DNA from 3 places in the Pseudomonas orientalis genome. Region 3 is predicted to be linked to each of the others. Evidence: predicted binding sites of a transcription regulator. Region 3 holds the regulator's gene; each other region holds the start of a gene.
What was found. The regulator sigma-54, encoded in region 3, starts transcription at its own class of promoters, with help from an activator protein. The targets are predictions, from matches to a motif close to ANTGGCATNNANNTTGCTNT.

Region 1: MRY17_RS18800 (CmpA/NrtA family ABC transporter substrate-binding protein) is a predicted target of sigma-54. The motif match lies at 1,937-1,956, and genes of this name have one in related genera.
Region 2: MRY17_RS19085 (circularly permuted type 2 ATP-grasp protein) is a predicted target of sigma-54. The motif match lies at 1,021-1,040, and genes of this name have one in related genera.

The regions. Positions count from the first base shown of each region.
Region 1 covers NZ_CP094351.1:4,245,367-4,248,573, reverse strand. The annotation lists gene MRY17_RS18805 (ANTAR domain-containing response regulator) at 1-572, opposite strand, end outside; gene MRY17_RS18800 (CmpA/NrtA family ABC transporter substrate-binding protein) at 583-1,809, opposite strand; partial or broken gene MRY17_RS18795 (secretin N-terminal domain-containing protein) at 2,067-2,885, shown strand; gene MRY17_RS18790 (FliM/FliN family flagellar motor switch protein) at 2,992-3,207, shown strand, end outside.
Region 2 covers NZ_CP094351.1:4,308,907-4,312,113, reverse strand. The annotation lists gene MRY17_RS19095 (hypothetical protein) at 1-65, shown strand, start outside; gene MRY17_RS19090 (ribonuclease E inhibitor RraB) at 278-619, shown strand; gene MRY17_RS19085 (circularly permuted type 2 ATP-grasp protein) at 1,073-2,482, shown strand; gene MRY17_RS19080 (transglutaminase family protein) at 2,521-3,207, shown strand, end outside.
Region 3 covers NZ_CP094351.1:982,191-985,397, forward strand. The annotation lists gene rapZ (RNase adapter RapZ) at 1-198, opposite strand, end outside; gene ptsN (PTS IIA-like nitrogen regulatory protein PtsN) at 201-665, opposite strand; gene hpf (ribosome hibernation-promoting factor, HPF/YfiA family) at 675-980, opposite strand; gene MRY17_RS04255 (RNA polymerase factor sigma-54) at 1,057-2,550, opposite strand; gene lptB (LPS export ABC transporter ATP-binding protein) at 2,735-3,207, opposite strand, start outside.

The sequences.
Region 1 (3,207 bases), 2.5 Mb from region 3:
CCGAGCAATTCGCTCATGGCAATAATCTGTTCGGCCACCTGGATCAGTTTCTGCTGACGACTCATGGCCTGGCGGCGCATGAGGGTGTAGGCCTCTTCCTCATTGCAGTCCTTCATTTTCATCAGCAGACCCTTGGCCAGCTCGATGCGCTTGCGCTCCGCCAACTGTTGGTCGCGGGCATGCAGCTGCGCGCGCAGGGCCTGGTCGCTTTCGAAGCGCGCCATGGCCACATCGAGGATCGGTTGCAGGCGCTGGGCCTGGATGCCTTCGACAATATAGGCACTGACCCCGGACTTGATCGCCTGGCGCATGACGTTCGGGTCATGTTCATCGGTGAACATCACGATAGGACGGGGCTGGTCGCGGCTGACCAGCACGACTTGCTCCATCACATCGCGGCCGGGTGACTCGGTATCGATCAGGATCACGTCGGGGCGCACTGTTTCGACGCGTGCGGGCAAGTCGATGGTCAGGCCGGATTCATCGATCACCTCAAAACCGGCCTCGGTCAGCGCGGCCTTGAGCCGGCCGACTTTACGCGGGGTGTCGTTGATCAACAGGATTCGCAGCATGGTCGTGCTCCTAGCGCAGCGCTTGGCGGCTGATGTCATCCGCCATGGCGTGCAGGCGGAAGCTGCGGGCATAGCCGGCGGGATCGGAGCCGTCCCAGATCTTGCCGTCGATCAACTGGCTGCTGCGCATGTCCTGGGCATTGATCGCGACGCCCACGGCTGCGGCGGCCTGACGGTACACCTGCAGTTGTTGCACCTGGCGGGCGACGGCCAGGTAGTCCGGGTCCTCGCGCAGCAGGCCCCAGCGGCGAAACTGGGTCATGAACCACATACCGTCGCAAAGGTAGGGCTGGTTGACCGCGCCATCGGCGAAGAACCGCAGCGCATGCGGGTCCTGCCACGGGTTGCCGAGGCCATCTTCGTAGTGGCCCAGCAGGCGCGGCTCGATACAGTCCAGCGGTGCGTCGAGGTACTCGCCGGCGCTGAGCAGTTGCGCAGTGGAACGACGGTTTTGCGTGCTCGCTTCGATAAAGCGACTGGCCTCGAGAATCGCCATCACCAATACGCGCGCCGTATTGGGGTACTGGTCGACGAACGCTTGGGTGCAGCCGAGGACTTTTTCCGGATGATTCGGCCAGATCGACTGGCTGGTCGCCAGGGTGAAGCCCTGGTTCTGCTTGACTGCGCTGGCGCACCAGGGTTCACCGACACACAGGCCGTCGATGCGACCCGCTTGCAGGTGCGCGACCATTTGCGGCGGGGGCACCACTACGCTGTCCACATCCCGCAGCGGGTGGATGCCCTGGCTCGCCAGCCAGTAATACAGCCACATGGCGTGGGTACCTGTCGGAAAGGTCTGGGCGAAGGTGAGTTTTGTGCGGCTTTGGTGCACGTGGCGATCCAGCGCCTCAGGAGTGACCACGCCCTGTTGTTGCAGCCCACGGGACAGGTTGATGCTCTGCCCGTTCTGGTTCAGCCCCATCAGTACCGCCATCGGGCTCGGCGCAACGCCACCTATGCCCAGGTGCACGGCATAGATCAGGCCGTAGAGGCTATGGGCGGCGTCGAGCTCACCGCTGACCAGTTTGTCGCGCAAGTTGGCCCATGACGATTGGCGCTTGAGGTTCAGTGTGAGGCCGTAGGGTTGCGCAAACCCCTGGGTGGCGGCGACCACCAGCGAGGCGCAATCAGTCAGGGCCATGAAGCCCAGGTCCAGGCTGCTCTTTTCCGGGGCGTCACTGCCGTTTACCCAGGCGAGCGCGGGATTCACCGCGCTGCTGTCGACCGAATCGTTCATCAACACCTACCTTTTCTCGCAAAAAAAAGCGCCGCTCCCTCGGATGGCGATATCGGCCATTGCACGGAAACGACGCCTTTGTCCGTAGGCCCGCGCCGCCGCTGGCGCGCGCCCTGATAGAGAGTGCTTAGCAAGGCACATGCCACGGGGCAGCCGTCAGCTTTCCATCATGATTGAACCTCGCCTGCCTTTCAGTATGGCCGCTCTTTTGCGTCCTACCGCCCCAGGAAAAACCCACGGTGCATGCTGATTCCTCCATTTCGACGAACCGCCACCGCCTCGGTAGCACGCTGCTGTGGGTCGTGCTGTTGCTGGTCAGCGCCGTAGCCCGGGGCGAGCCGTATCAGGCCAGGGATGAGAGTCTGGACAGTTTTTTCACGGCGTTGTCGGTGCCTTTGGGCATGCCTGTAGTGGTCAGTCGGGAAGCGGCGCACAAGCGTGTCAGCGGGACATTCGATTTCGATGCACCGCAACAGGTCCTCGAAGCGCTGGCCCGGCAGGAAGGCCTGATCTGGCACAGCGACGGGCAAGCCTTGCACCTGTACAACGCCAGCGAAGCCAGAACCTCTGCGGTGTCGCTGCGGTACATTTCGGTCAACCGGCTGCGCGGCATCATGCGCCGAACGGGCATGGATGAGTCGCGCTACCCCTTGCGCGACAGCGGGGTGCGTACGTTCTACGTGTCCGGGCCGCCAAGCTACGTCAGCCAGGTGCTGCGGCTGGCGCAATTGACCGATCGGCAACGCAGTGAGCTGCGCGTGGGGGCGCACGCCTTTGGTGTGGTGCAGGTGTTCAATACCCATGTCGAGGATCGGCAGTACGGGACTGGCGCAAACAAAGTCACGGTGCCGGGCATGGCCTCTGTCATTCAAGGCCTGCTGGCCAGCGAGCAGAAGGGCCTGCTGGCGGACAAGAACCTGACGCTGATCGCTTATCCGGACACCAACAGCCTCCTGATCAAGGGCAAGCCTGCCCAGGTGAGCCTGATCGAAAAACTGGTGGATGAGTTGGATGTGCCCAAGCAACTCAATGAAGTCTCGTCATGGCGTGTGGAAGCGGGCCGTGATGAATCGAAGCCCCCGGCCGGGCCGCCGCCGTTGACGGCCGCGCAATATGACCGTGTGCAACGTGCGTTCGTAAAGCCGGGCCGCGAGCGTTCTCCCTGAATAAAGGCGTTAGTCCATGTACCTGGAAATATTGCTGCAGGAGCAACTGATCAGCCGCAAGCGTCTGGCTGCGTTTGCGCCGGGGAAAGTCTTGCCGTTGGCGCCCGAGGTCATCCATTGCGTGGAAGTGCGGGTCAATGGGCAACTGATGGCAGTGGGTGAGTTGGTGCAGTTGGAGGACCGATTAGGGGTTGAACTGCATGAGGTATACCAGGAGTGGCTGCCTCATTCG
Region 2 (3,207 bases), 2.5 Mb from region 3:
CCACGGTCAAGAGCCTGCACGATCAAAACGGCATCAAAGACCTGAGGGTCGAACCCGCCGCATGAATATTCCCCTGGGCGCCATCCTTGTGCCTCTGGTGCAGGTGGTTGCTTCGCGCTACTCTGCAATCGAGATCAGCGAATGAATCGCTAAGGTCTGGTCTTGTCAGCTACATGCTTGTTTTCCTGCGGTGGTCATTGCCGTGGTACCCGCGCCAGTAGCGCGCGGGCTTCAGGAAGCACGGAAAGTCTATCCATCAGTCTGAGGAGGACGTTTCATGAGCACAGCCTATCAAGAAGACATCAGCACCCACGTTCTGCGCCGCATGAAAGAAGGCGGCTTCGACTTCTCACGTTTTCACCCCATCGAGTTCTACGCCATTTTTCCTGATGAAGAACGGGCGCGCAGGGCTGCGGGTCGATTTCGTGGAGAATCGCTGAACGCTCAGGTCAGCGCCCGCGACGATGGTGCCTGGTACCTGGAACTGAGCAAAATCATGTCCGCCACCTACGACGGCATAGGAGACTTCGAGCAGGACTTTGAAGCAGTGGTAGAGCCCCTTGGCGGGATCATCGAAGGCTGGGGCGTCAAGCAGGAGGTGCGTGGGTTACCCATGTAGTGTTTATGAGCAACACAGCGTATCGGCTGACCTTGGGTCGGCCGATTTTGTTTGCGCTCCGCGCACGTTTTCGCGAGCGTGCTTCGCGCTTTGTGTGCACGCAAAAAAAAGCCACCCGAATAGGGTGGCTGAAAGGGAAGATCGAGGAGCCGATCAGTACACGAGTTGATACGGTACTGGCTGTGCAAAGGGCTTAGCTGTAGGACATGTCCTGTTCAGCTGATGGAAACGATTATCCGCAGGTGCAGGCGGGCAGTGAAATCAACTCTGACTATGCTGTTGATAGTCAGAGGCCGCATTGTCATGACGCGTGCGGCGAAACTCCGGCCAGTTCACGCACCAGGACGGTGCGATGCGAATTCCCGGGTTGTCCAGCCTTTTGATTTTCAGGTGTTTATGCCGCTGGCATGGGCCTTGCGAAGGTCCTTGCGTCCGGGTGACAAGGAGTACGGCATGATCCGCACCTATTACGATGAAATGTACGATGGGGCAGGGCAGGTCCGGCCCCATTACCGCCAGTTCGCCCGCTGGTTGGCCGACACCCCGGCTGAACTGCTGGCCCAGCGTCGGCGCGAGGCCGACTTGCTATTCCACCGGGCAGGCATCACCTTCACGCTTTATGGGGACGAGCAAGGCACTGAGCGCTTGATTCCCTTCGACACCATCCCCCGCAGCATCCCGGCGAGCGAATGGCGAACGGTCGAGCGCGGCTGTATCCAGCGGGTCAAGGCGCTGAACATGTTCCTCGCCGACCTGTACCACGAACAACGCATCATCGAGGCCGGGATCATTCCGGCCGAACAGGTACTGGCCAACGAGCAATACCAGTTGGCAATGCAGGGCCTGGACCTGCACCGTGATCTGTATTCCCACATCTCCGGGGCCGACCTGGTTCGCGATGGCGATGGCACTTACTACGTACTGGAAGACAACTTGCGTACGCCGAGCGGTGTCAGCTACATGCTCGAAGACCGCAAGATGATGATGCGCCTGTTCCCGGAGCTGTTCGCAGCCCAGCGCATCGCGCCGATTGACCATTACCCCAACCTGTTGCTCGACACCCTGAAAAGCGCCAGCCCCCTGGATAATCCCAGCGTGGTGGTGCTGACCCCGGGGCGCTTCAACAGTGCGTTTTTTGAGCATGCCTTCCTCGCCCGGGAAATGGGCGTGGAGCTGGTGGAAGGCGCCGATTTGTTCGTGCGTGACGACCGCGTATTCATGCGCACCACCGACGGCCCCAAAGCGGTGGACGTGATCTATCGCCGTCTCGACGACGCGTTTCTCGACCCGCTGGCCTTCAACCCGGCCTCGATGCTCGGCGTGCCGGGCCTGCTGGCCGCCTACCGCTCGGGCACTGTGGTGCTGGCCAATGCCATCGGCACCGGGGTGGCGGATGACAAATCGGTCTATCCCTTCGTTACCGAGATGATCCGTTTTTACCTGGATGAAGAACCGATCCTGCAGAACGTTCCGACGTTTCAATGCCGTAAGCCCGACGAACTGTCCCACGTCCTGGCCCACTTGCCCGAGTTGGTGGTCAAGGAAACCCAGGGCTCCGGCGGCTACGGCATGCTGGTGGGCCCGGCGTCCACGGCGGCGGAAATCGAGGCGTTCCGCGCACGCATCAAGGCCAAGCCCCACGCCTATATCGCCCAACCCACCCTGTGTTTGTCCACCTGCCCGACGTTTGTTGAAAACGGCATCGCGCCGCGGCATATCGACCTGCGCCCGTTCGTGCTGTCCGGCAAGGACACCCGCGTGGTGCCCGGTGGCCTGACCCGCGTGGCGCTGCGCGAAGGTTCGCTGGTGGTCAACTCGTCCCAGGGCGGCGGTACCAAAGACACCTGGGTGGTCGAGGACTGACCTATGTCGATTAGAAACTGTTCCCACCTGGAGGCGGCATGAGACTCTCCATCAGCCACGAAACCACCTACCGCTACGAAGATCAGGTGCGCGCCAGCATTCAGTATCTGCGCCTGACGCCCCACGACAGCGAGCGCCAGCATGTGCTGAGCTGGCAGCTCGACCTGCCGCGCCCCGTGCGGGCGCAAGTGGACCCGTTCGGCAACATCCTGCATGTGCTGACCCTGGACGAACCTCACGACTGCATCATCATCGGCGCCCGTGGCCAGGTGGATATCGACGAGCTGCGCGAGGCCGAACACGAGAACCAGTCGGCCTTTCCGTTCCTGCGTTGCACGCGCCTGACCGAGCCCGACGAAGCCCTGCGCGGTTTCGCCCGGCAGCACTGTCATCAGCGGCGTGACCGCACGGCCCTGATCGACCTGATGCAGGCCCTGAACCAATCGATGCGCTACACGCCGGGCGCCACCCAGGTCGACACCTGCGCGGCCGAAGCCTTCGCCGGCCACGCGGGCGTCTGCCAGGACCATACCCATGCGTTCCTGGCCTGCGCGCGCAGCCTGGGGATACCGGCGCGGTATGTATCCGGGTATTTGTATACCGAAGACAGCACGCACCTGGCCAGCCATGCCTGGGCCGAAGCCTGGCTGGATGACGCCTGGTACAGTTTTGATGTGACCAACCAACTGGCCCGGCCGGAACGGCACTTGAAGCTGGCCGTAGGC
Region 3 (3,207 bases):
ACTGGGCAGGTTGCGGGCGTCGATCGACACGGCGACCAGCGGTTGCGCCAACTCGGTGTGGATCAGGGCGCGTTCCGCCAATTCCGGCAGCAAGCCGGCGGGCAGGTTGTCGATGCAATAGAAGCCGCTGTCTTCAAGAACATTGAGGGCAGTGCTCTTACCCGACCCGGAACGGCCGCTGACGATGATCAAACGCATGATTACTGCCCGCTTTGCTCATCCAGGACGACCTGATACAGCGCCTCGTTACTGCTGGCGCTGCGCAATTTATCGCGCACTTCCTTGCGGTCGAGCATGCTGGCGATCTGCCGGAGCAGCTCCAGGTGGGCATCGGTGGCGGCTTGCGGGACCAGCAGAACGAACAGCAGGTCGACCGGAGCGCCGTCGATGGCATCGAAATCGATAGGGTGATCCAGGTGCAGCAGAGCGCTGACCGGTGTTTCGCAGCCTTTGAGGCGGCAGTGGGGAATGGCGATGCCGTTGCCAAAACCGGTCGAGCCGAGTTTTTCACGGGCAATCAGCGCCTCGAAGACATCTTGCATCTCCAGCTCAGGCACTTGGCTGCTGATCAGGTTGGCAATTTGTTCGAGGGCTTTCTTCTTGCTGCCGCCCGGCACGTTCACGAGGGAACGGCCGGGGGTCAGGATGGTTTCAAGTTGGATCATGGGGGAGGGTTAACGACCTGTACCTTGCATCAGGTGCAGATTCTTTTCCTTATGCTTTTTGAGTTGGCGGTCAAGCTTGTCGGTGAGCAAGTCGATCGATGCATACATGTCTTCATGTTCGGCATTAGCAACCACTTCGCCACCGGGTATCTGCAGGGTCGCTTCGATTTTCTGCTGAAGCTTATCGACCTTCATGATGACCTGCACGTTGGTGATCTTGTCGAAATGTCCTTCAAGCTTCTTCAGCTTCTGCTCGACGTATTCGCGCATTGGAGGGGTGACTTCTACGTGGTGTCCACTGATGTTGACTTGCATACAGCTTCTCCTTCGTTGCCAGTGCATAAAGCGGCAGGCGAAAGGCGCCTGCCACTGGAACGCTGTGCCCCGCCCGTCACATCAAACGCTTACGCTCGCTGGAAGGCGCGATCCCAAGGGACTCGCGGTACTTGGCGACGGTTCGACGGGCGACCTGAATGCCTTGTGCCTCCAGTAAACCAGCGATCTTGCTGTCACTCAACGGCTTTTTCTGATTTTCCGCGGCAACCAGTTTTTTGATGATCGCGCGGATCGCCGTGGACGAGCATTCGCCGCCTTCGGAGGTGCTTACGTGGCTGGAGAAAAAGTATTTCAGCTCATAAATACCCCGTGGGGTATGCATGAATTTTTGCGTGGTTACCCGTGAAATCGTCGACTCGTGCATGCCCACCGCCTCGGCGATGTCATGCAGCACCAGCGGTTTCATGGCTTCGTCACCATATTCCAGGAAGCCGCGCTGGTGCTCGACAATCTGGGTGGCGACTTTCATCAGGGTTTCGTTGCGGCTTTGCAGGCTCTTGATGAACCAGCGCGCTTCCTGCAACTGGTTGCGCATGAACGTGTTGTCGGCGCTGGTATCGGCGCGGCGCACGAAACCGGCGTATTGCGGGTTGACCCGCAGGCGCGGTACCGATTCCTGGTTCAGCTCTACCAGCCAGCGCTCGTTGTCCTTGCGCACGATCACATCAGGCACGACATACTCGGCTTCGCTGGATTCGATCTGCGAGCCTGGACGAGGGTTGAGGCTCTGAACCAGCTCGATGACCTGGCGCAGCTCGTCTTCCTTGAGCTTCATGCGACGCATCAACTGGCTGTAGTCGCGGCTGCCCAGCAGGTCGATGTAGTCGCTGACCAGGCGCTTGGCTTCAGCCAGCCAAGGTGTCTTGGCCGGCAATTGGCGCAGTTGCAGCAACAGGCACTCGCTGAGCGTGCGGGCACCAATCCCGGCGGGCTCGAATTGCTGGATGCGGTGCAGGACGGCTTCGATCTCGTCCAGCTCGATATCCAGCTCCGGGTCGAACGCCTCAAGAATTTCTTCGAGCGTCTCATCCAGGTAACCCTGGTTATTGATGCAATCGATCAGGGTGACCGCGATCAGGCGATCGGTGTCGGACATCGGCGCCAGGTTCAGTTGCCACAGCAGGTGGCTCTGCAGGCTCTCGCCGACCGATGTGCGGGTGGTGAAGTCCCATTCGTCATCATCGTTGCTGGGCAGGCTGCTGGCGCTGGTCTGGTAGACGTCTTCCCAGGCGGTATCCACGGGAAGCTCGTTGGGAATGCGTTCGTTCCATTCGCCGTCCTCGAGGTTATCCACCGTCGGCGCGGTTTCCTGATAGGACGGTTCCTGTACGTCGGGATTGGGCTTTTGCTCGATGTTGTCGGCCAAAGGGTCTGTGTTGTCGAAGTCGTCGCCTTCTTCCTGGCGTTCGAGCATCGGATTGGACTCCAGGGCCTCCTGGATTTCCTGTTGCAGGTCCAGGGTCGACAATTGGAGCAGGCGGATGGCCTGTTGCAGCTGCGGTGTCATCGTCAGCTGCTGGCCCATTCTCAGGACTAGCGATGGTTTCATGGCAGGGGCTTAACACCTTATTCGCCGGCGCAATGCGCCATCCACGACAGGGCGCGTGAGCGCCAAACATAAGCAAATTATATGCCTGATATCGGGGCCTTTGCCTAGAGCGCGGTAACAATAAAAAAACCGAGGTTCTTATTGACTCGCTCGCACTCTCGCGAATGGCCCGATAGCACCGTGTTTACAGGCGGAACTCGTGACCCAGGTAAACTTCTTTCACCAGTTCGTTGGCCAGGATCGTCGCGGAATCTCCTTCGGCGATCAATTGCCCATCGTTGACGATGTAAGCGGTTTCGCAGATATCCAGGGTTTCACGCACGTTGTGGTCGGTGATCAGCACACCGATGCCCTTGGCCTTGAGGTGATGAATGATCTGCTTGATATCGCCTACCGAGATCGGGTCAACACCGGCAAAGGGTTCGTCCAGCAGGATGAACTTGGGGGCGGTCGCCAGGGCGCGGGCGATCTCCACACGGCGACGCTCACCACCGGACAGGCTCATGCCCAGGTTGTCGCGAATATGGTTGATGTGGAATTCCTGCAGCAGGCTTTCCAGCTCCTTGCGGCGACCGTCGCGATCAAGCTCCTTGCGGGTCTCGAGGATCGCCATGATGTTGTCGGCTACCGACAGTTTGCGAAAGATCGACGCCTCCT